DNA from 2 places in the Pseudomonas sp. WMBT8 genome. Region 1 is predicted to be linked to the other one. Evidence: riboswitches for the same ligand, from Rfam matches in the RefSeq annotation. Region 1 holds a riboswitch; the other holds the start of a gene.
What was found. Region 1 has a riboswitch for cobalamin ahead of ACO77H_RS15135 (CbtB domain-containing protein). Riboswitches for the same ligand answer to the same signal wherever they lie in the genome.
Positions count from the first base shown of each region.

Region 2: linked by a shared signal. The riboswitch ahead of cobO (cob(I)yrinic acid a,c-diamide adenosyltransferase) and the one ahead of ACO77H_RS15135 (CbtB domain-containing protein) in region 1 are both predicted to bind cobalamin.

Region 1 covers NZ_CP188096.1:3,274,096-3,285,231, reverse strand. Annotated here, with positions in the region: gene metH (methionine synthase) at 1-2,028, opposite strand, end outside; gene ACO77H_RS15160 (fatty acid cis/trans isomerase) at 2,194-4,485, shown strand; gene nfuA (Fe-S biogenesis protein NfuA) at 4,572-5,156, shown strand; gene cobM (precorrin-4 C(11)-methyltransferase) at 5,360-6,106, opposite strand; gene ACO77H_RS15145 (cobalamin biosynthesis protein) at 6,188-6,601, opposite strand; gene ACO77H_RS15140 (CbtA family protein) at 6,598-7,299, opposite strand; gene ACO77H_RS15135 (CbtB domain-containing protein) at 7,311-7,499, opposite strand; cobalamin riboswitch at 7,596-7,802, opposite strand; gene ACO77H_RS15130 (hypothetical protein) at 7,854-8,528, opposite strand; cobalamin riboswitch at 9,229-9,430, shown strand; gene cobW (cobalamin biosynthesis protein CobW) at 9,522-10,583, shown strand; gene cobN (cobaltochelatase subunit CobN) at 10,587-11,136, shown strand, end outside.
Region 2 covers NZ_CP188096.1:4,461,539-4,472,674, forward strand. Annotated here, with positions in the region: gene ACO77H_RS20160 (cobyrinate a,c-diamide synthase) at 1-1,270, opposite strand, end outside; gene cobO (cob(I)yrinic acid a,c-diamide adenosyltransferase) at 1,267-1,878, opposite strand; cobalamin riboswitch at 1,959-2,206, opposite strand; gene ACO77H_RS20170 (PQQ-dependent sugar dehydrogenase) at 2,306-3,619, shown strand; gene ACO77H_RS20175 (transglutaminase family protein) at 3,687-4,490, opposite strand; gene ACO77H_RS20180 (alpha-E domain-containing protein) at 4,487-5,437, opposite strand; gene ACO77H_RS20185 (circularly permuted type 2 ATP-grasp protein) at 5,442-6,851, opposite strand; gene ACO77H_RS20190 (ribonuclease E inhibitor RraB) at 7,313-7,654, opposite strand; gene ACO77H_RS20195 (hypothetical protein) at 7,866-8,102, opposite strand; gene ACO77H_RS20200 (START domain-containing protein) at 8,206-8,814, opposite strand; gene ACO77H_RS20205 (YkgJ family cysteine cluster protein) at 8,856-9,110, opposite strand; gene ACO77H_RS20210 (translation initiation factor 2) at 9,272-9,760, opposite strand; gene ACO77H_RS20215 (PLP-dependent aminotransferase family protein) at 9,865-11,136, opposite strand, start outside.

The DNA.
Region 1 (11,136 bases):
GATATGGGTGGTAATGCCCTTGACCAGCGCATGTTCCAGGCGCTTGTTGACTTCCCAGCCACGCCACTCCTCGGTCTCGGCTTCCTTGACGCTGCCGTCGCCCTTGTACTTGTCGGCGATGGCGAGGAGGGCGTCGGTGCCGTCCGGCGTGCGGTTGAGCACCACGTCTTCCACGGCGTCACGCAGCTCGGCCGGGATCTGGTCGTAGATCTCCAGTTGGCCGGCGTTGACGATGCCCATGGTCAGGCCGTTGCGGATCGCATACAGCAGGAACACCGAGTGGATCGCCTCGCGCACCGGGTTGTTGCCCCGGAACGAGAACGACACGTTGGACACACCACCGGAGGTCAGCGCATACGGCAGCTCGTCGCGGATGTAGGCACAGGCGTTGATAAAGTCGACGGCGTAGTTGTTGTGCTCTTCGATGCCGGTGGCCACGGCGAAGATGTTCGGGTCGAAGATGATGTCTTCGGGGGGGAAGCCCACTTCATTGACCAGAATGTCGTAGGAGCGCTTGCAGATCTCTTTCTTGCGCGCCTCGGTGTCGGCCTGGCCGGCTTCGTCGAACGCCATTACCACCACCGCCGCGCCGTAGCGCTTGCACAGCTTGGCGTGGTGGATGAACTGCTCGACGCCTTCCTTCATGCTGATGGAGTTGACGATGCCCTTGCCCTGGATGCACTTGAGGCCGGCTTCGATCACTTCCCACTTGGAGGAGTCGATCATGATCGGCACGCGGGAGATATCCGGCTCGCCGGCAATCAGATTGAGGAAGGTCACCATGGCCTTCTTCGAATCGAGCATGCCCTCGTCCATGTTGATGTCGATCACCTGGGCGCCGGCTTCCACTTGCTGCAGGGCGACTTCCAGGGCTTCGGTGTAGTTGTCCTCGCGGATCAGCCGGGCGAACTTGGCGGAACCGGTGATGTTCGTGCGTTCGCCGACGTTGACGAACAACGACTGGCGATCGATGGTGAACGGCTCCAGGCCCGACAGGCGGCAGGCCTTGGGAATGTCCGGGATCTGGCGCGGCGCGTAGCCGGCCACGGCCTTGGCGATGGCCTCGATATGCCCCGGCGTGGTGCCGCAGCAGCCGCCGACGATATTGAGGAAGCCGCTTTGGGCGAACTCTTCGATGACCTTGGCGGTTTGCGCTGGCAACTCGTCGTACTCGCCGAACTCGTTGGGCAGGCCGGCGTTGGGGTGCGCGGAAACGTAGGTGTTGGCCTTGTTCGACAGTTCTTCCAGGTATGGCCGCAACTCACTGGCACCCAGGGCACAGTTCAAGCCCACGGAAATCGGCTTGGCGTGGCTGATGGAGTTCCAGAACGCTTCGGTGGTCTGGCCTGACAGGGTGCGCCCGGAGGCATCGGTGATGGTCCCGGAAATCATGATCGGCAACTCGACGCCGAGTTCTTCGTACACGCCCTGCACGGCGAAGATCGCGGCCTTGGCGTTGAGGGTGTCGAAGATGGTTTCGATGAGGATCATGTCCGCACCGCCTTCGATCAGGCCTTTGGTGGCTTCGGTGTAGTTCTCCACCAGTTCATCGAAGGTGACGTTGCGGTAGCCGGGGTTGTTCACGTCGGGCGACAGCGAGCAGGTGCGGCTGGTCGGGCCGAGTACGCCGGCGACGAAGCGCGGCTTGTCGGGGGTCTCGAGGGTCTTGGCGTCGGCGACCCGGCGGGCCAGGCGTGCGCCTTCCAGGTTCAACTCGTAGGCCAGGGCCTCCATGCCGTAGTCGGCCTGGGACACCTGGGTGGCGTTGAAGGTGTTGGTCTCGAGGATATCGGCACCGGCATCCAGGTACGCTTTCTCGATCCCGCCGATCACGTCCGGGCGGCTCAGGATCAACAGGTCATTGTTGCCCTTGACGTCGCTGGGCCAGTCGGCAAAGCGTTTGCCACGGTAATCCTCTTCCTCCAGCTTGTAGCTCTGGATCATCGTGCCCATACCGCCATCGAGGATCAGGATGCGTTCCTTGAGGGCTTGGTGGAGGGCTTGCAGGCGAGTGCTACGATCGGACATGGGACTACTCTAATCAGGCATTACGGAGGGCGTGGATCATAGCAAACCTGTGCGCTTTTAGAGCCTGCCTGGGTTTTGCATGAATATCGCTCATGTTGATAGCGGGCCGACATCGGTAGAATCGCGGCAATTTTTCAGCGCACGCATTGAATCGGGACCGGATACATGTCATTTCGCCTCATCACCAGCGCCGTCTTGGCACTGGTCGCCTGCCTAGCACAGGCCAACGGACCCGCCCCGGCGCTTTCCTATACCCGCGACATCCAACCGATTTTCACCGAGAAGTGCGTGGCCTGCCACGCCTGCTACGACTCCGCCTGCCAGCTCAACCTGGGCAGTGGCGAAGGCGCGGCACGCGGCGCGAGCAAAGTGCCGGTGTACGACGGCGAGCGCAGTCAGGCTGCGCAGCCGACCCGGCTGTTTTATGACGCCTTTGGCAAGGCCGCCTGGCAGCGCCAGGGGTTTGCCTCGGTACTGGATGCCCAGGGCAGCCAGGCGGCGCTGATGGCGCGCATGCTGGAACTGGGCCATAACACCCCATTGGCGCCCAATGCCAAGCTGCCCGATGAGATTGTGCTGGGCCTCAACCGCCAAAACATGTGCCCGCTGCCGGGGGAGTTCGACGCCTACGCCGGCGCGCACCCCAAGGAAGGCATGCCCCTGGCCGTCACCGGCCTGACCGACCAGCAATACCAGACCCTGCAACGCTGGCTGGCGTCCGGTGCGCCCATTGATGAGCAGGGCCTGGCGCCCAGCGCCCAGGAAGCCTTGCAGGTACAGCAATGGGAAAACCTGCTGAACCAGCCCGGCGCCCGGGAAAGCCTGGTGGCGCGTTGGTTATTCGAACACCTGTTCCTCGCCCATATCTATTTCGAGGGCGGTGAGCCGGGGCATTTTTTCCAGTGGGTACGCTCGCGTACGCCCAGCGGCCAGCCCATCGACCTGATCAACACCCGTCGCCCGAATGACGACCCCGGCACCCAGGTGTACTACCGCCTGTGGCCGGTGCAAGGGGTGATCGTGCACAAGACCCACATCACGTACCCGTTCAGTGCGGCGAAGATGGCGCGGATCAAGGCGCTGTTCTACAGCGGCGACTGGCAGGTAGTGGCGCTGCCCGGCTACGGCCCTGGCCGTCGGGCCAATCCGTTTGAAACGTTCGAGGCGATCCCGGCCAAGGCGCGCTACCAGTTCATGCTGGATAACGCCGAATACTTCGTGCGCACCTTCATTCGCGGGCCGGTGTGCCGTGGGCAGATTGCCACGGACGTGATCCGCGACAACTTCTGGACCCTGTTCCAGGACCCGGAACACGACCTGTACATCACCGATGCGCGTTATCGCGGCCAGGCCACGCCGTTGCTGGCGATGCCGGGGCAGAACGATGACGTGGGCAGTGTGTTGGGCCTATGGCTGGCCTATCGCGACAAACGCAATGAATATGAGGCCCTGCGTCGCGACAACTACGCCGACCTGCCGGCGCCAGGCTGGTCGAGCCTATGGGAGGGCAATAACAACGCGTTGCTGAGCATCTTCCGCCATTTCGACAGCGCTTCTGTGACCAAAGGCCTGATTGGCGAAGTGCCACAGACGCTGTGGTTGTTCGACTATCCGTTGCTGGAACGCACCTATTACCAGTTGGCGGTCAATTTCGACGTGTTTGGCAACGTCTCGCACCAAGCCCAGACCCGCCTGTATTTCGACCTGATCCGTAATGGCGCCGAACAGAACTTCCTGCGCCTGATGCCGGCGGACTCGCGCGATGGGTACCTCGATGACTGGTACCAGAACAGCGGCAAGGTCAAGCTGTGGCTGGACTATGAGGCCATCGACAACGACAAGCCCACCGGCCTGAAACTGGACCCGCAGGACCCCAAGCGCGACTTTGCCAACCAGTTGCTTGCCCGTTATGGCGATTTGAATGCCAGCCCGGATCCGATCAACCGTTGCATCAGCGCCTATTGCTCGCGTCCTGGTATCGACCCGCAACTGCGCGATGCCGAACAAACCCTCAGCCGCCTGACCTCCAGGCCGGCGGCCGGGCTCAAGGTGATCGAACAATTGCCGGAAGCCACTATGCTGCGCATCCAGACCCGCAGCGGCAAACGCGAGGTCTACAGCCTGCTGCGCAACCGTGCCCACAGTAACGTGGCGTTTATGCTGGGCGAGGCTTATCGCTATCAGCCGGGCCTGGATACCCTGACGATCTACCCGGGCGTGCTCAGCAGCTACCCCAACTTCATCTTCAACGTGCCGGCCGAGGATGTGCCTGAGTTCGTCGAGGACATGGAGCGGGCCAGGGACGCCAAGCGTTTTGAACGGATTGTCGAGCGCTGGGGCATTCGCCGCAGCCACCCGCAGTTCTGGGAGTATTTCCACGATTTATCGCAGTACGTCCGTGAAACCACGCCGGTGGAAGAGGGTGTGCTGGATATGAATCGCTACGAGAACCTGTAAATATGGATTTGCCTGACAAAAATACTAGGACTTTGTACCGCCGAGGCGATTGGCGTAAACTGCCAGCAAGCCTGTGAGGAGTTCCCATGACTGCCATAACCATTACCGACGCCGCCCACGATTACCTGGCTGACCTGCTGTCCAAGCAGAACACCCCGGGTATCGGCATCCGCGTCTTCATTACCCAGCCTGGCACCCAGTACGCAGAGACGTGCATTGCCTACTGCAAGCCGGGCGAAGAAAAGCCTGAAGACACCGCCCTGGGGCTCAAGAGCTTCACTGCGTACATCGACGCCTTCAGCGAAGCGTTCCTGGATGATGCGGTGGTCGACTACGCCACCGATCGCATGGGCGGCCAACTGACCATCAAGGCGCCCAACGCCAAGGTGCCGAACGTCAACGCCGACAGCCCGGTCAACGAGCGCATCAACTACTACCTGCAAACCGAGATCAACCCGGGCCTGGCGAGCCATGGCGGCCAGGTCAGCCTGATCGACGTGGTGGATGACGGCATCGCCGTGCTCAAGTTCGGTGGCGGCTGCCAGGGCTGCGGCCAGGCCGACGTGACCTTGCGTGAGGGCATCGAGCGTACGTTGCTGGAGCGGATTCCCGAGCTCAAGGGCGTACGTGACGTGACTGACCATACGCAGAAAGAAAACGCCTACTACTAAGGCGTTCGCTGCAAACAAAAAACGGCGCCCGTGAGCGCCGTTTTTTATTGATTTAAATTAATGAGTTACACGAGCTATCTAACAAAGAGAATCAACTGTAGGAGCGGGCTTGCCCGCGATGACGCTGTGCCAGGCGACTTATCTATCGACTGTTTCACCGCTACCGCAGGCAAGCCAGCTCCCACAGGTTGTCTTGCGTGGTGTCAGGGCCGGTAGAGGTGGGCATGGCCTGCGCGATACAGCGAGGATTCGCTAAAGCCGTCACTGGCCAACACCCGGCCCACCACAATCAGCGCGGTGCGCCGGAACCCCTTCGCCGCGACCTTTTCGACAATGTCCGCCAAGGTGCCAATGGCCCAGTCCTGATCCGGCCACGTTGCCCGGTGCACCACGGCAATCGGGCAATCCGCACCATAATGTGGCAGAAGTTCGGCGACGATTTTCTCCAGGTGATTGACCCCCAGGTGCACCGCCATGGTGGTGCCATGGCTGGCCAGGCTGTCGAAGGATTCCCCCGCAGGCATCGTGGTTTTGTCGGCATAGCGGGTCAGGATCACGCTTTGGGCGATATCCGGCAAAGTCAGCTCCGCCTCCAGCAGCGCGGCACACGCGGCCACCGCAGTCACCCCTGGAATGATCTGGAAGGCAATCCCCAGCTGGCGCAAATGACGGATTTGCTCGCCAATCGCGCCATACAGGCTTGGATCGCCGGAGTGCACACGCGCTACGTCCTGGCCTTTTTCGTGGGCGTCCTTGATCAAGTCAATGATCTGCTCCAGGTGCAGTTCGGCACTGTTGACCACCAACTGGGCCTGATGGCCTTCAAGCACTGCGGCAGGCACCAAGGAGCCGGCATAGATAATCACCGGGCAACTGCGGATCAGCCGCTGGCCTTTGACGGTAATCAGTTCCGGGTCGCCGGGGCCTGCGCCGATGAAGTAGACGGTCATGGGGACATTCCTGTGAAAAAGCGGGCAAGGCGGGCTGTAGATGAAGACCGCTCATGATCAAGGACGGGGATTATCGGGAATTCAGCCGGCGCACGCCAATGCAAAGGTGGCTTGCGGGCTTTTCTGGCGGTTGATCAACAGGCGGGCAGGGCGCTGGGCCAGCTGCGTGGCCAGGGCCAGGGCGGCGCTTTCAGCGATGCCATGGCAGCCGGTATGGGCAAAGGCGACGGCAGAGCGGTGGCTCAGTTGCGCTTCGTGGCTCGCCAGTTGCTGGGCACTGAAAAACTTCAGCGGCAACCCCAGGCTGGCGGCCAGGGCCAGTAAACCCGGCTCATCCTGCTTGCGGTCGATACTCGCCAGTGCGCTGATGTGCCGAGGGTCGATCCCTGCGCCAGCCAAGGCTTCATTGAACAGCGCCAATAACGCCTCGACGCTGCAACCACCCTGGCAACCCAGGCCGACCACCAGGGCCGGCCGGGTGTTGGCCGTTGTCATGCCGAGTACTGATCGTCGCGGTTACGCCGGAACAACCAGGCACTGATCAGGCCCAGGGCCAGCCAGAACGCAACGTTGGTCAGCTGCGAAGCGATCTTGAACTGTGCTTCCAGGGCTTCTGGGGCGAGCATCGAGTGCACTTCGGGCTGTGGCGCGCCAACCACATGGGGCACCGCCAGGATGGCCACGCCGAGGATCTTCAGCAGCCAGTTGCGACCAAACACAATCAGCGCAATGCCGGCGGCAGTGGAGGCTGCCGTGCCGATCCACCAGATCTGCCGTTGCGCCAGGTCCGCCGCAGCGGTGCCGGGCAGCTCCGGTGGCAGGCCGAGGGTCGGCGCCAACACAAAGGTGGCGTAGCCGGCCAGGCCCCAGAGCAGGCCCTGGGCGGTGCGGGTCGGGGCACGCAGGGTGTAGAGGCCGGCGAGCATCAGTGCAAAACCTACGGCGACCACCAGGTTGCCGCCAGTGGTGGAGAGCACGCGCTGCCAGCCATTTTCCGGCTCCCAGGCCTCGGCGTCGTGGCTGTGGGCCGTAGCGCCAGGGGCATGCTCATGTACCTCGGTCGCGGCCGGGGCGTTTTCGAAGGTTTCTGCCTGCAGGATTAGCGGGGCCACCCAGAAGCTTTGCAGCAGGGTCAGCAACAGGGCGGCCAGCAGGCCGGTGAAACCTGCGGTTTGCGCAATTCGCTTGATCATGGCGGCAGGTCTCAGTGGCACGGGAAGGCGGCGCTGTGGCGCGTATCGTGGGCAGCGTTGTGCACGGCCTCGATGTGCGAGAACCCGGCGAAATACACCAGGCATGCACCGAGGATCGCCGCGCCGATGGCGGCGGTCAGGCGTTGGCTCAAGGTGGCGGAGCTGCTGGCGGTGTGTGAGGTGCTGCTGATGATCGACATGGCACGTCCCTTTCGAGTGGCAGGGTGACACGAGCGCATGAAAACCCCGCGAGCCGGGCACGCAGGGTTCTGAACAGCGCCCGCCCACCGCGGGTTTGTTATTTGATTTTTCGGGCCGGTCTCCGGGCTTGCGAGGGGGCTCTCCTGAGTCCTGAAAGCATCGCCTTCCCATGCCAAAAGCACAGTGGCTGTGACGCTTCGCTCGCTTACCGTTGCGGGGGCAGCACCGGATTGGTCATGCATGCATGATTGACCGGTTTCCCGTTTCACCCTGTAAAGGGCACCCGAAACAAGATGTGTAGGAGAGCATGGCCAGAGGGCGGGCGTCAAATAGACGAATTGACGCCTGCCTGATCAGCCAGGGCGACGCGGCGACGTGGAAACCCAATCTTCTGAGTAAAAAATACTGCCCAACCCAAATCTGTTGTCTGGTTTGCTTGGACGTGAGAGCGAGACAGGCTTTGTATCCAAATCCCAAAGCAGGTCAGGCCGCTTAAGAAGTTCTTGGGCAACTTTGGTTGCATTGTACGAAAAGTGGCGGGTGCTTCTTGTTTGGCGTGCGGCCTCTCGCAGTTCGTTAAAGTTTACATAATGATCTTTGGGACCTTTGGCAAATTCGCGAAAGTAAATTCTCGCTTGGTCCAGCAGGGCTGCATCGCTGAGACTTTTGAAGTCTCCAGCGATAAGAGCGACTTGGTCCCAGGTCACATTGCCGGAGTGCGAACCAAAGAGTGACTTGACTAGTTCTGGGCGGTTGATGACCTGCTTTGCAAGCTCTACTTGCTCTTGTGTGGCATCTCGTCCGTCGTGTAGTTTGCCTCTCGCCATACTTTTAAGCTCATCCAAGCGAAAGCTGTTGGATGTTTTAGCGCTTGGGACTTCCAAATCTATGAAATGGGCCAGTAGTTTTTCTGCCAGCATTGAGTGGGTGTAGCTCTCAAAATATGGAATGTCCGATGAGATGCTTTGTGTCGGTGCTAAGGTGGGAGAAGTGTCTTTGGGGAGTGTAGTGCGAGGTGCGTTAAGCATAGGCGCACTGGGTTGAATGCTTGCTGAAGACTTCATCGTGTTTGTATCCCCATTGAATAGGTGGGCTTGGGGTTGGATTGTTTGGAAAGCTGCCTTGAGAGTGAGTGATGTTTTTCAAGGCTGCTGTTCCTCGTGCTAACTGCGAAATGGATTTCATTAAATTACAGCACCTCTTTAACTCGTGTGGGCTGGATAGCCAGGCTGGATTCAAGGCGGGCTTTTACATAAGGTGCTTTTACGGTCTGCACTACGTACAGGTCTTTGTAGTGCTGGCTAGTAACGCTCCTGAAAAGGCGATTAGGGGGCAGGCATGAGCAAACGTATAGTCAAAATTGTCCATGTCATAACGTTGAGCTGGTCTCCTGCCAGGTCAGGGTCTATCAGAAATACTATCGGCTGATGTCTACGACAAAGTACGGTGGGAAACATCATTGTTCAGTGTCTGCAAAGATGGGAGGTTATTGGTTTTAGGCGTTATAGCGAGTGATATTGGTTGAATTGCGTTTTCTGTTGGATTGATTGTCATCGTTCCAGCTAATGTGGATGCATATTCAGTGTATGCGGTGGGTTGGTGAGAGGTGCGATAGTTAAGTAGTGTTCGAGGCGTGACGGTTTCACTTTGGGTCCCCAGAGGTGAGGTGGGCCCTTGAGTAACTAGATGCGTTTAGCTGCGCGACGTTGACCAGCTGCCGGGCACTGCGTAGCCTTGCACGTTCGAGGTTCTTCGGCTGCGGCCGAAGCTAAGAAGGGAACGCGGTCCAAGCCGCGGCTGCCCCCGCAACTGTAAAGGGTTTATCTGACTGCCACGCCACTGCCTGTACCAGGCGGGAAGGCGCAGCCAGCGCCAGCCGCAAGGCCGGCAAGCCCCAAGCCAGGAGACCTGCCTCGCAACCGATTTTCCATTTCAACCGGGCGGGGTGATCCGGTGACGAATCCAGCACCTGCGCCGCCGCAGGGCCAGTCGTCCCGTATGCCCGCCCCAAAGGGCATCCGATGAAAACACTGGCCAAACTCCCCGTCACTATCGTCACCGGCTTTCTCGGCTCGGGCAAAACCACCTTGCTGCGCCACATGCTGGACAACGCCCAGGGCCGGCGCATTGCGGTGATCGTCAACGAATTCGGCGAGCTGGGCATCGACGGCGAGATCCTCAAGCAGTGTTCCATCGGTTGCACCGAAGAAGAGGCCAACGGCCGTGTCTACGAACTGGCCAACGGCTGCCTGTGCTGCACCGTGCAGGAAGAGTTCTTCCCGGTGATGCGTGAACTGGTGGCGCGCCGTGGCGACCTTGACCATATCCTCATCGAAACCTCCGGCCTGGCCCTGCCCAAGCCGTTGGTCCAGGCCTTCCAGTGGCCGGAAATCCGCAGCGCCTGCACGGTTGACGCGGTGATCACTGTGGTCGACAGCCCGGCCGTGGCCGCCGGCACCTTCGCCGCATTTCCCGACCAGGTCGACGCCATGCGCAAACTCGACCCCAACCTGGACCACGAATCGCCACTGCACGAGCTGTTCGCCGACCAACTGGCCAGCGCCGACCTGGTGATCCTCAATAAAACCGACCTGATCAGCCCCGAAGACCTGGCCCGTGTACGCCAGGAAGTCGCCGAAGAACTGCCGCCAGCGGTGAAAATCGTCGAGGCCAGCAGCGGCCGCCTGCCCCTGGACGTGTTGATTGGCCTGGGCGCTGGCTCCGAGGAGCATATCGACGGGCGCCATAGCCATCACGATCATCACCACGAAGGTGAAGACGATCACGATCACGATGCGTTCGATTCCATCTCCATCGACCTGCCACAGGCTGATGAAGCGCTGCTGCTCGACGCCCTGACGCAATTGGTGGTGCAGCACGGCATCCTGCGGGTCAAAGGCTTCGCCGCGATCCCCAACAAACCGATGCGCCTGCTGATCCAGGGCGTGGGTACGCGCTTTGACAAGCACTTCGACCGCGCCTGGGGGGCTGACGAAGCACGCATCACGCGCCTGGTGCTGATCGGCCAGGACCTGGACGCAGCAGGCCTGGAAGCGCAATTGCGCGCTGCCCTCAGCGTTTAACCCATGCATCTGCTCAGGACCCAGCCCGGTGGTTTCGTCTCCGATGACAACATCGCCGACCTTGGACAGACCCCCGCCGAGCTGGTGATCCTGTGCAGCGGTGATTCCAGCCTGGCGCTGTTGGCCGAAGCCGCCCAGCAACTGCCCGACGACTACCCGAGCCTGCGCCTGGCCAACCCGATGCAGGTGCAGAATCACGCGTCGGTGGACCTGTATGTGGACGAGGTGTTGCGCCACGCCAAGGTCATCCTGATATCCCTGCATGGCGGCATCGGCTACTGGCGCTACGGTATCCAGCGCCTGGTGGAGTTGGCCGGGCAGGGCGTGCAGTTGATCCTGGTGCCGGGGGATGACCGTCCCGACCCCGAACTCAGCGACCTGAGCACCGTGGATGTGCAGGCGCGTGAGCGCCTGTGGCATTTTCTGCGCCAGGGCGGGCTGGGGAATGCGCTGGATTTCTATCGCTGTCTGGCCAGTAGCTACCTGGGCCGCGATTACCCCTGGGCCGAACCGCAAACCCTGCCGCGCACGGCGATTTATCACCCCCGCATCG
Region 2 (11,136 bases), 1.2 Mb from region 1:
CAGCCGGGTTCGACGGGAAGTAAAAGTGCACATAGGAGGCCGTCATCCGCCCCTGGCGATACACCGCCTCGGCGCCGCGCCCGCCGTTGGGGCTCAGGCCACGGGCAATCGGCTGCCACGGCGTGCTGGTCAGGGAATGATGATAGGTATGCCCGCGCAGCACGCCTTCCGGCAGCTCGACCGTTTGCAGGGCCAGGGCCGCCAGGCGTTTTTGCATGACCGCATCGCCTTGCAGCAGGCCCAGCAGTTCGGCGCGCGTGCCCTCGACATCGGTCAAGGAATCGAGCAGGTAGAGCATGCCCCCGCATTCAGCCAGCAACGGTTTGCCGGCAGCGTGATGGGCACGGATCGCCTGCAGCATCGCGCTATTTTGCGACAGCGCCTGATGATGCAGTTCCGGGTAGCCACCGGGCAGATAGAGGCTGTCGGCGTCGGGCAGCACGCGGTCATGGATCGGCGAGAAGAAGTGCAACTGCGCGCCCATCGCTCGCAGCAAATCCAGGCTGGCGCCGTAGGTGAAGGCAAAGGCTTCGTCACGGGCCACGGCAATCCGCACCCCGGTCAGCAACGGCTGGGCTTCGATCAGCTCGGGCGCAGCGAATTCCACCGGCGGTGGCAGCGCTACCTCGCAACTGCTGGCCAGGGCGGCGGCGGCAGCATCCAGGCGCAGGTCCAGGTCATTCAGCTCGCTGGCCTGCACCAGGCCCAGGTGACGGCTGGGCAGCTCAATGCCGGTTTCCCGGGACAGTGCGCCGTACCAGCGCAGGCCTTCGGTCAAGCTGCCTTCGAGCAGTTGGGCGTGGCGCACGGTGCCGACACGGTTGGCCAGGACCCCGGCGAACGGCAGGTCTGCCTGGTAACGCGCCAGCCCCAGCGCCAGGGCGCCAAACGTCTGGGCCATGGCGGTGCCATCGATCACTGCCAGTACCGGCACGCCAAAATGGCGCGCCAGGTCGGCGCTGGAAGGTGTGCCGTCGAACAGGCCCATCACGCCCTCGATCAGGATCAGGTCCGCCTCCCCCGCTGCTTCCCACAGCAGGCGGCGACTTTCCTGCTCGCCGACCATCCACATGTCCAATTGATAGACCGGCGCACCACTGGCGCGCTCATGGATCATCGGGTCGAGAAAGTCCGGGCCGCACTTGAACACCCGGACCTTGCGCCCCAGGTTGTGGTGCAAACGGGCCAGGGCGGCGGTGACGGTGGTCTTGCCCTGGCCTGACGCCGGCGCGGCGATCAGCACGGCAGGGCAATGGCGCGGCTGGTTCAAAGTTCGATGCCCTTCTGTGCCTTGATACCGGCCTGGAACGCATGCTTGAGCATGCCCATTTCGGTGACGGTGTCGGCCATTTCAATCAGTTCTGGCTTGGCGCCACGCCCGGTGACCAGCACATGCTGCATGGGTGGGCGAGCTTGCAGGTCGCCAAGCACCTGGTCGAGGTCGAGATAGCCGTGCTTGAGCGCGATATTCAGCTCATCCAGCACCACCAGACCGATGGACGGGTCCTGCAACATTTCCCGGGAGACTTTCCAGGCTGCTTCGGCAGCGGCGATATCACGCTGGCGGTCCTGGGTCTCCCAGGTAAAGCCCTCGCCCATCACATGGAAACGCACCTGCTCGGGGAAGCGGCGGAAGAACAGCTCTTCCCCGGTGCTGTTGCGGCCCTTGATGAACTGCACCACGCCGCATTGCATACCGTGGCCCATGGCCCGGGCGAGCATGCCAAAGGCCGAGCTGCTCTTGCCTTTGCCGTTGCCGGTCAATACCAGCAGCAAACCGCATTCGTTCGGTGAATTGGCAATGCGCTCGTCAATCACCGCTTTTTTGCGCAGCATGCGCGCCAGGTGGCGTTCGTCACGATCGGGGGAATCAGTCATGGCAGCTCTCCGTTGGGGCTGGACAAAAACGGCGGGCAGGAAAAGACCACTTAAATGAAGCCAAGCATCGCCCACCGTGATGCTGTTGGATGGATCAGGCCGGTCTCCGGGCTCATGAGTGGCGCCCTGTTGAGCAGGGCGAGCCGACGATGCGCCTTCCCATATCGCAGGCGATACAGTGGCAAAAGCAGCGTCTTGACTCATTTACCGTTGCGGGGGCAGCGCCGGGATCGTGGCCGCACTGTAGAAAAGTGCGCGCACTCACCGGCTTCCCTGTTTCACTCGGTCGACGGGTACGTCACAGAGCACCTGAAACAAGCGGCGAAGGTTAGTGGGTTGGGGGTACAGCGTCAATTAAAGCCGGCCATGCACTTGAACCATCGCCGCGCGCTGTACCTCTATGACTACAGGCATTGAGGAGAAAAACATGCACAAGACCCGACTCGCCGTACTGATCATGGCCGCAGGCGCACTCGCTGCCTGTGGCGAAAGCTCAACCTTGCAAGTCTCCGATGGCACCGGGCCGTCGCCCAAGCTGCCGGAACCGAACAAAACCCTGATCCCCACCGTCAACATCGCCCCGGCCATTGGCTGGCCCGATGGCGCCAAGCCGACCGCGGCTGCGGGCACCCAGGTCGGCGCCTTCGCCGAAGGCCTGGACCACCCGCGCTGGTTGTATGTATTGCCCAACGGCGACGTGCTGGTGGCCGAGACCAACGCGCCGCCCAAGCCGGATGACTCCAAGGGCATTCGCGGCTGGGTCATGGAAAAGGTCATGGGCCGTGCCGGGGCCGGCGTACCTAGCCCGAACCGCATCACCCTGCTGCGCGATGCCGACCATGACGGCGTGGCAGAAACCCGCACGGTGTTCCTGGAAAACCTCAACTCGCCGTTTGGCATGACCCTGGTGGGCAACGACCTGTACGTGGCCGACTCGGACAAGCTGCTGCGCTTTCCCTATCAACCGGGGGAAACCGCGATCAAGGCCCAGGGCACCAAGGTCATCGACCTGCCGGGCGGCCCGCTCAACCACCACTGGACGAAAAACGTGGTGGCCAGCAAGGATGGCAGCAAGTTGTATGTAAGCGTGGGTTCCAACAGCAACGTCGGTGAAAACGGCCTGGAAGCCGAACAGGGCCGTGCGGCGATCTGGGAAGTCGACCGGGCCAGCGCCAAGCAGCGGATTTTTGCTTCCGGGCTGCGCAACCCCAATGGCATGGCGTGGGAGCCACAAAGCGGCAAGCTATGGACGGCGGTCAACGAGCGCGATGAAATCGGCAGCGACCTGGTGCCGGACTACATCACCTCGGTCCAGGACGGTGGCTTTTACGGCTGGCCGTTCAGCTACTACGGCCAACATGTGGATGTACGGGTCACGCCGCAGGATCCGGACCTGGTGGCCAAGGCCATTGCCCCGGACTATGCCGTCGGGCCACACACCGCATCGTTGGGCCTGACCTTCGCTGAAGGCAACACGCTGCCGGCACAATTTGTCCATGGCGCGTTTATTGGCCAGCACGGCTCGTGGAATCGCAAGCCGCACAGTGGTTACAAGGTAATCTTTGTGCCATTTGCGGGGGGCAAGCCCAACGGCGCACCGGTGGATGTGCTGACCGGGTTCCTCAACAGTGATGAGAAAGCCATGGGCCGGCCGGTGGGCGTGGTGATCGACCAGCAAGGCGGCTTGCTGGTGGCCGATGATGTGGGGAATAAGGTGTGGCGGGTGTCAGCCGCTAAATAGCACCTGATGCCGGCTTGCCGACGATGAGGATCATTCTGGGCTCATCGCCGGCAAGGGGGTGACGGGGTTATTGCTGCTGCACCAGGATCACCGGGCTCGGCGCCACAAATACCCTGGCATGCATCTGCTCGTGCCCGCCGCCACGGCGCATGCCGCGCACCGGGCACGCATCGAGGTAATCCAGGCCCACCGCCAGTTTCAGATGCCGCTCCGGGCGGGCCAGTTGGTTGGTCACATCGAAGCTGTACCAGGCGTCATCCAGCCAGGCTTCGGCCCAGGCATGGCTGGCCAGGTGCTCGCTGTCCTCGCTATACAAATACCCCGACACATACCGCGTGGCGATCCCCAGGCTGCGCGCGCAGGCCAGGAATGCATGGGCGTGATCCTGGCACACCCCGGCACGCCCGGCGAACGCCTCGGCCGCACAGGTTTCCACTTGCGTGGCCCCCGGCACGTAGGCGATATGCTGGTTGAGGGCGTGCATCAGATCGATCAAGGCATTGCGATCCCGGCGTTTACCGCAGTGCTGCTGGGCAAAGGCGCGCAGGGCCTCGTCCGGCTCAGTCAGGCGCGTGCAACGCTGGAAAGGAAATGGCGACTGGCTGTCGTGCTCGGCCTCGCGCCACTCGTCAATATCCACTTGGCCTCGGGCGCCGATGACGATCGATTCGTGGGGCTCATCCAGGGTCAGCACATGCAGGATATTGCCGAATGGGTCCAACTGGGCCCGCACCGGACGTGGCAGATCCAGCTGCCAACTGAGCACATGCTGACGCTCGCTGTCGTGAGGGGTCAGGCGCAGGTATTGGATGCTGGCACGCACCTGGTCTTCATAGCGGTAGGTAGTTTCGTGGCTGATGGAAAGTCTCATGCCGCCTCCAGGTAGGAATGATGAATAGCGTTACCCAACTGGCGTACCAGCGGGATGAAGTCGGTCAGCCAGGCGTGCAGGCCTTCTTCAAGGATTTCGTCAATGGCGGTAAAGCGCAGGCGCGCGTCCATTTCGGCGGCCAGGCGCTGGGCCGGGCGGCCGTTGATGCCAGGCAGGCTGGCGAGGATCTGGTCGATTTCTTCGCTGCACGCGCGCAGGGAACGCGGCACATCGGCACGCAGCAGCAACAGTTCGGCCACCTGCCGGGCGCCGGGCGCATCACGATAGATCTCGGTGTAGGCCTCGAAGGACGACAAGGCCCGCAATAGCGCACTCCATTGGTAATAGGCGTGGGCGGTGCCATCAATCACCACGTCGGCCTGGTCGCCGGCCATCTCGTAGCGGGCGTCCAACAGGCGCAGGGTGTTGTCGGCCCTTTCGATAAAGGTGCCCAGGCGAATAAAGCGAAAAGCGTCGTTGCGCATGATGGTGCCGTAGGTGGCGCCACGAAACAGGTGGGATCGTTCCTTGACCCATTCGCAGAAACGGCTCATGCCATAGCGGCTCAGGCCCTCCTGGGCGATGACGCGAATATCCAGCCAGGTGGCGTTGATGTTTTCCCACATGTCCGCAGTAATTCGCCCACGCACGGCATGGGCACTGGCGCGGGCGGCGCCCAGGCAACTGTAGATGCTCGCCGGGTTGGCGGCATCCAGGGCAAAGAAGTGCAACAAACGCTCGGCATGCAACTCGCCGTGACGCGCGTGATAGTCGTCCAGGGTGCCGGTGATCAGCAGGGGCATGGCCAGTTCGTGCAGGCCATCGCCGCGCCCATCCTGGGGCATCAGCGACAGCGAATAACTGACATCCAGCATGCGCGCGAGGTTTTCCGCGCGCTCCAGGTAGCGCGACATCCAATATAAATCCGAGGCAGTTCTGCTCAGCATGGTTTCATTCCTCGACCACCCAGGTGTCTTTAGTGCCGCCACCCTGGGATGAGTTGACCACCAACGAACCCTCCCGCAGCGCCACACGGGTCAGCCCGCCGGGCACCACACGGGTTTCCTTGCCGGACAGGACGAACGGCCGCAGGTCGATATGCCGGGGCGCTATACCGTTTTCGACAAAGGTCGGGCACGTCGACAGACACAGGGTCGGCTGGGCGATGTAGGCATGGGGCTTGGCCTTGATCCGCGCACGAAAGGCTTCGATCTCAGCAGCCGTGGCAGCCGGGCCGACCAACATGCCGTAGCCACCGGAGCCCTGGGTCTCCTTGACCACCAACTGCGGTAGGTTCGCCAGCACGTGAGACAGTTCGTCAGGCTTACGGCACTGGAACGTCGGAACATTCTTCAGGATCGGCTCTTCATCCAAGTAAAAACGGATCATGTCGGTGACGAAGGGATACACCGACTTGTCATCCGCCACCCCGGTGCCAATGGCATTGGCCAGCACCACATTGCCCGAGCGGTAGGCGGCCAGCAGGCCGGGCACACCAAGCATGGATTCGGGGTTGAAGGCCAGCGGGTCGAGGTAGGCATCGTCGAGGCGCCGGTAGATCACGTCCACAGCCTTGGGCCCGTCGGTGGTGCGCATGAATACGCGGTCGTCGCGCACAAACAGGTCAGCGCCTTCCACCAACTCCACACCCATTTCCCGGGCGAGGAACGCATGCTCGAAGAACGCGCTGTTGAAGCGCCCCGGCGTCAGCACCACCACGCTGGGGTTATCCAGTGGGCTGGAGCTTTTCAGGGTATCGAGCAGCAGGTTGGGGTAATGATCGATCGGCGCGATGCGCTGGGCGGCGAACAGTTCGGGGAACAGGCGCATCATCATCTTGCGGTCTTCGAGCATATAGCTCACGCCGCTGGGGGTGCGCAGGTTGTCTTCCAGCACGTAGTACGTGCCGTCGCCATCCCGTACGAGGTCGACACCCGAGACGTGGGAATAAATATCGCGGTGCAGGTCCAAGCCCTGCATCGCCAACTGGTATTGCTCATTGGCCAGCACTTGCTCGGCAGGAATGATCCCGGCCTTGATAATTCGTTGGTCGTGATAAAGGTCGGCAAGGAACAGGTTCAATGCCTTGACCCGTTGAATGCAGCCTCGTTCGACAATTCGCCATTCGCTGGCGGGAATGCTGCGCGGGATGGTATCGAAGGGGATCAGGCGCTCGGTGCCCTGCTCGTCGCCGTACAGGGTGAAGGTGATACCCGCGCGGTGGAACAGCAAATCGGCTTCACGCCGACGCTGGGCCAGCAGCTCGGCAGGGGTTTGATCCAGCCAGCGGGCAAACTCGCGATAGTGAGGGCGGACCTGGCCAGCCTCATCGTACATTTCATCGTAATAAGTGCGGATCATGCCGAACTCCTTGTCACCCGGACGCAACGGACTGTCGCAAGGCCCGTGCCAGCGGCATAAACACTTAAGTATCAATTAGTTGGATATAGCCAAAGGCAGCACCGCACCGTCCTGGTGCAACAACCGCCCGGGCCTTGCCACTCGCGCTTCAAAGCGACGCAGGCATTGCCTATCACCAGCATAGCCAGAGTTGATTTCACTGCCCGGGAAAGCTTGCGGATAATCACGCTCATCCGCTGAACAGGATTCGTCCTACAGCATCACCTCGTCACCGCCGGTAATTTGCTTGTGCAAGTACCGACCGGTTCCCCTTCTTTCCGGTCTTCCCTTTTAGCCACCCTGCTCGGGTGGCTTTTTTTTGTGGAGGAATTTTCGCAATAAGTTCCAAGTACTTTGCCGCGCCACAAACAAAATCGGCCGACCCGAGGGTCAGCCGATACGCTGCTTTATTGATCATGTGTCTACATGGGTAACCCACGAACCTCGTGCTTCACGCCCCATCCCTCGATAATCCCGCCCAAGGGCTCGACTACCGCCTCAAAGTCCTGCTCGAAATCACCAATACCGTCGTAGGTGGCGAACATGACTTTGCTCAATTCCAAGAACCAGGCACCGTCATCCCGTGCACTGACCTGGGCATTGATCGACTCCCCACGAAACCGACCCGCAGCCCGGCGCGCACGTTCCTCATCCGGGAAAATGGCGTAGAACTCAATGGGGTGGAAGCGCGAGAAGTCAAAGCCGCCCTCTTTCATGCGGCGTAACACGTGGGTGCTGATGTCTTCTTGATAGGCTGTGCTCATGAAACGTCCTCCTAAACCGATGGATAGACTTTCCGTGCTTCCCAGAGCCTGCGCGCGAACGGCGCAGGTTGACGGCAATGACATCGCCGCAGGAAAACAAGCATGTAGCTGACAAGACCAGACCTTAGCGATTCATTCGCTGATCTCCCTTGCAGAGTAGCGCGAAGCTATCACCTCCACCAGCAGCGCTTTAAAGACGTACAGGGAATATTCAGGCGGCGGGAGAAATGTCGAGGATCTGGATACTGTTCTGGTCCTTCAAGCTCTTGACCGTCGGTTCGGCGATCCGGCCATCCAGGTCATTGAGGTCCAGCTTGGCGGGGATGGGCAGCAATTTGGCGCGAATCATCTGCGCCGCATCTTCGAGGCTGGGCTTTTGCGCACAGGCGAACAGCTCTACCGATTGCACGCCGTGATCGTCAACGAAGGTAACTTGCCAGTTTTGCATCAGTGCCTCCTCGATAAAGCCCATGGATGGGCTTACACATATCTGGACCTTGAGGGCACGGTGATCGTTCCACTCAAGGCAGGAGGCATATGATCGGTTGGGCTTACGGCTTCTCGGCCGCTGCCTTGAGGGCTTTCAAGGTGTTGAAAGGCGCTTCAACCACAAACTTGTTGGCCAGCCAGGAAGGCACGCTGCCACCTGGCTCGGTGTGAACCTGGTAGGTCACTTCGGTCTGGTCGGCGCCTTTGGGCGCCAATTTCCAGAAGCCTTCGACCTGGGCCACGCGCACATAGCCTTTCTCTTCCGGCAGATAGGTCGGCACTTCCAGCAGTTTGCGGGTCACGCTGCCATCGGCGGCCTGGGTGGTGGTGATTTCCAGGATCGAGTCACGATCGGTCACCGGGAACGGGGCCTTGAACTGGGTGTAGGTCCAGCTCTTGTCACCTTCCTTCTTGAGCAGCTTCTGCGACTTGCATTCGTGAATCCACTTACAGGCGCCGACGACATCGTCCTGTAGGGCCTGGATCTTGGCCAATGGCGCCTTGATCACGGTAACGCCGCGATACGCCTTGTATTTGGAGCCGGCCACTTCACTCAAGGCAACCTTGATACCTTCCTCATCCTTGGCAACCTGCCACTCTTCTGCCTGTGCAGTAGCTGCAAACAACACCGTAAAACCGCACAACACAGCCATTCGTTTCAGCGAACCCATTGTTGTATTCCTTATTGTTGAAGTTCTGACATTAAAGCCCACTAAGCCGCCGTCATCTGCTCCCACCAGCCGATCAACCTGATCGCTTCTTCCTGGCTACTACCACAGACCTCAAGATCCGCCGCAAAGGCACCGCACACCGCGGGCCGCTCAGGCTGGCCAAACAGTTGGCACAGCTGTTCGACCGACAGATGCAGGCAGCGTTCGCCCGCGGGTTTGCCATTGGGCATACCGGGCAGCGGCGAACTGATGGAAGGGGCGATACAACAGGCGCCACAGCCTTCACGGCATTTCATGACCAGCAGGTCCTCGACGACAAAGTGTTGATGGCCGGGCTAGAGTACGCCCTAAAACATTCGTTTTAAAATGGTCTAACAGAGGTTTTTCAAAGAAAACAAAAGTGACCGACCAGTCTGCGACAGAAGGTCAGTGGCTCAGGTCACTTTGGCGGGAAAGATTAATTCTTGAATTCAAAATCCAGGGCTGCGCCTTCTACATCGCGCCGCTCCTCATTGCGCATTTGCAACTGCATTTCGTTGCTCAGCAGGCGTCCGTTAATCTGGAATGCGCTGTTATCGACCGGTTTCTCGCCAAACATCGGCGGCAACAACGGCACGTTCTTGGGCTGCGGCATAGTGCCAAGGGGCTGCAGATGTCGGACCATTTCCTGGGGCAGGCTGAGGTCCAGTTTCGCCGGTGGTAGCTTGGTCTGGGCCACTTCACGGGCTGACTTGGACTTGCTGGCGATAGGTGCGCGCTTTTTTTCCTTGGCGGCTTTTTTAACCGGGGCGGCTTTTTTCGCCTGGACTGTTTTTTTCGCCGGCGCCGGCTTTTGTTCGGCAGCTGCCAGCACAACTGGCGCACTGGCAGGCGCTGCCACTACAGAAGTGGCGTTGCACAGGCTCGCCAGACAGATCAACAGCGCGGCAGGAAAAATAGAGGTCATATCGCCAACAGCATTAACGGCAGAAGGCCATATGCTCGCTTGTTGAGCGCGGCATGACAAGCGCGGTGATTAGCCAGCTACCGTTCAGGCCCCGTTTTGGCGCTTCAAAAACCGCCCGCTGCCTCCTGGCACAACTGGTTGGCCAGCATCCCCAGGGTCATCAAGGCGCGCTCGGCTTCACGATTCCAGGGTGTGCCGCAATTGAGCCGAATACAGTGGTTGAACTGTTCCGTATTGCTGAAGATCAGCCCCGGCGCAATGCTGATGCCCTGTTGCAGGGCGCGCACGTGCAACTCCTGGGTATTGACCCGCCCCGGCAGGCTGACCCACAGGATAAAACCGCCGGTCGGCCGACTCATCTGCGTGCCCTCCGGGAAATACTGCTGCACCGCCAATTGGAAGGCGCTGAGGTTCTTGCGGTACTCCTGGCGAATGTAACGCAGGTGCCGGTCGTAGCCGCCATTCTCCAGGTACGCCGCCACGCCCATCTGCGTCACGCTGCACGCCGAGTGCGTGCTGAACATCTGCAGGCGCTGGAGCTCTTGCTGGTACTTGCCGGCAATCATCCAGCCGATACGCACGCCGGGGGACAGGGTCTTGGAGAAGCTGGAGCAGTAGATCACCCGGTCCAGGCGGTCATAGGCCTTGAGGGCCTTGGTGCGGCCCAGCTCGAACATCAATTCGCCGTAGATATCGTCTTCGACGATCTGGATATCGAAATCCGAGGCCAGGCGCAGCAACTGTTTCTGCCGTTCTTCCGGCATGGTGCCGCCCAGGGGATTGCTCAGGCGCGTGGTCAGCACCAGGGCCTTGATCGACCATTGGTTGGCCGCCAGTTGCAGGGCTTCCAGGCTCATGCCGGTGGCGGGGTCGCTGGGGATTTCGATGACCTTGAGGCCGAGCAGATCCGCCAGTTGCAACAGGCCGTAATAGGTGGGGGACTCAGCGGCGATCAGGTCACCGGGACGGGTCAGCACCCGCAGGGACATCTGCAATGCGTCAACACACCCGTGGGTGATCACCACCTCGGACGGGTCGACCACCACGCCGGCATCGCGCATGCGGATCGCGACCTGGCGTCGCAGCGGCTCAAAGCCTGGGCTGAACATATAGCTGAACGCCCGCGGGCTCTGGAAGCGCGTGACCTTGGCCAGTTGCTGGTGCAGTGCGCGCACCGGCAGGTAGTCGACACTGGGCACGGCGGCGCCGAGCGGGAACACCCCTTCGCGCCGGGACTCGACCAATACCTGTTGAATGATACTGCTGCGGGTGACCAGGCCCGGGCGCTCGACCCGCGCGATATCCGGCGTTGGTGCGGTCAGGGCCGGCGTCTGGTGCACGTAATACCCGGACTGCGGGCGTGCGCGGATCAGCCC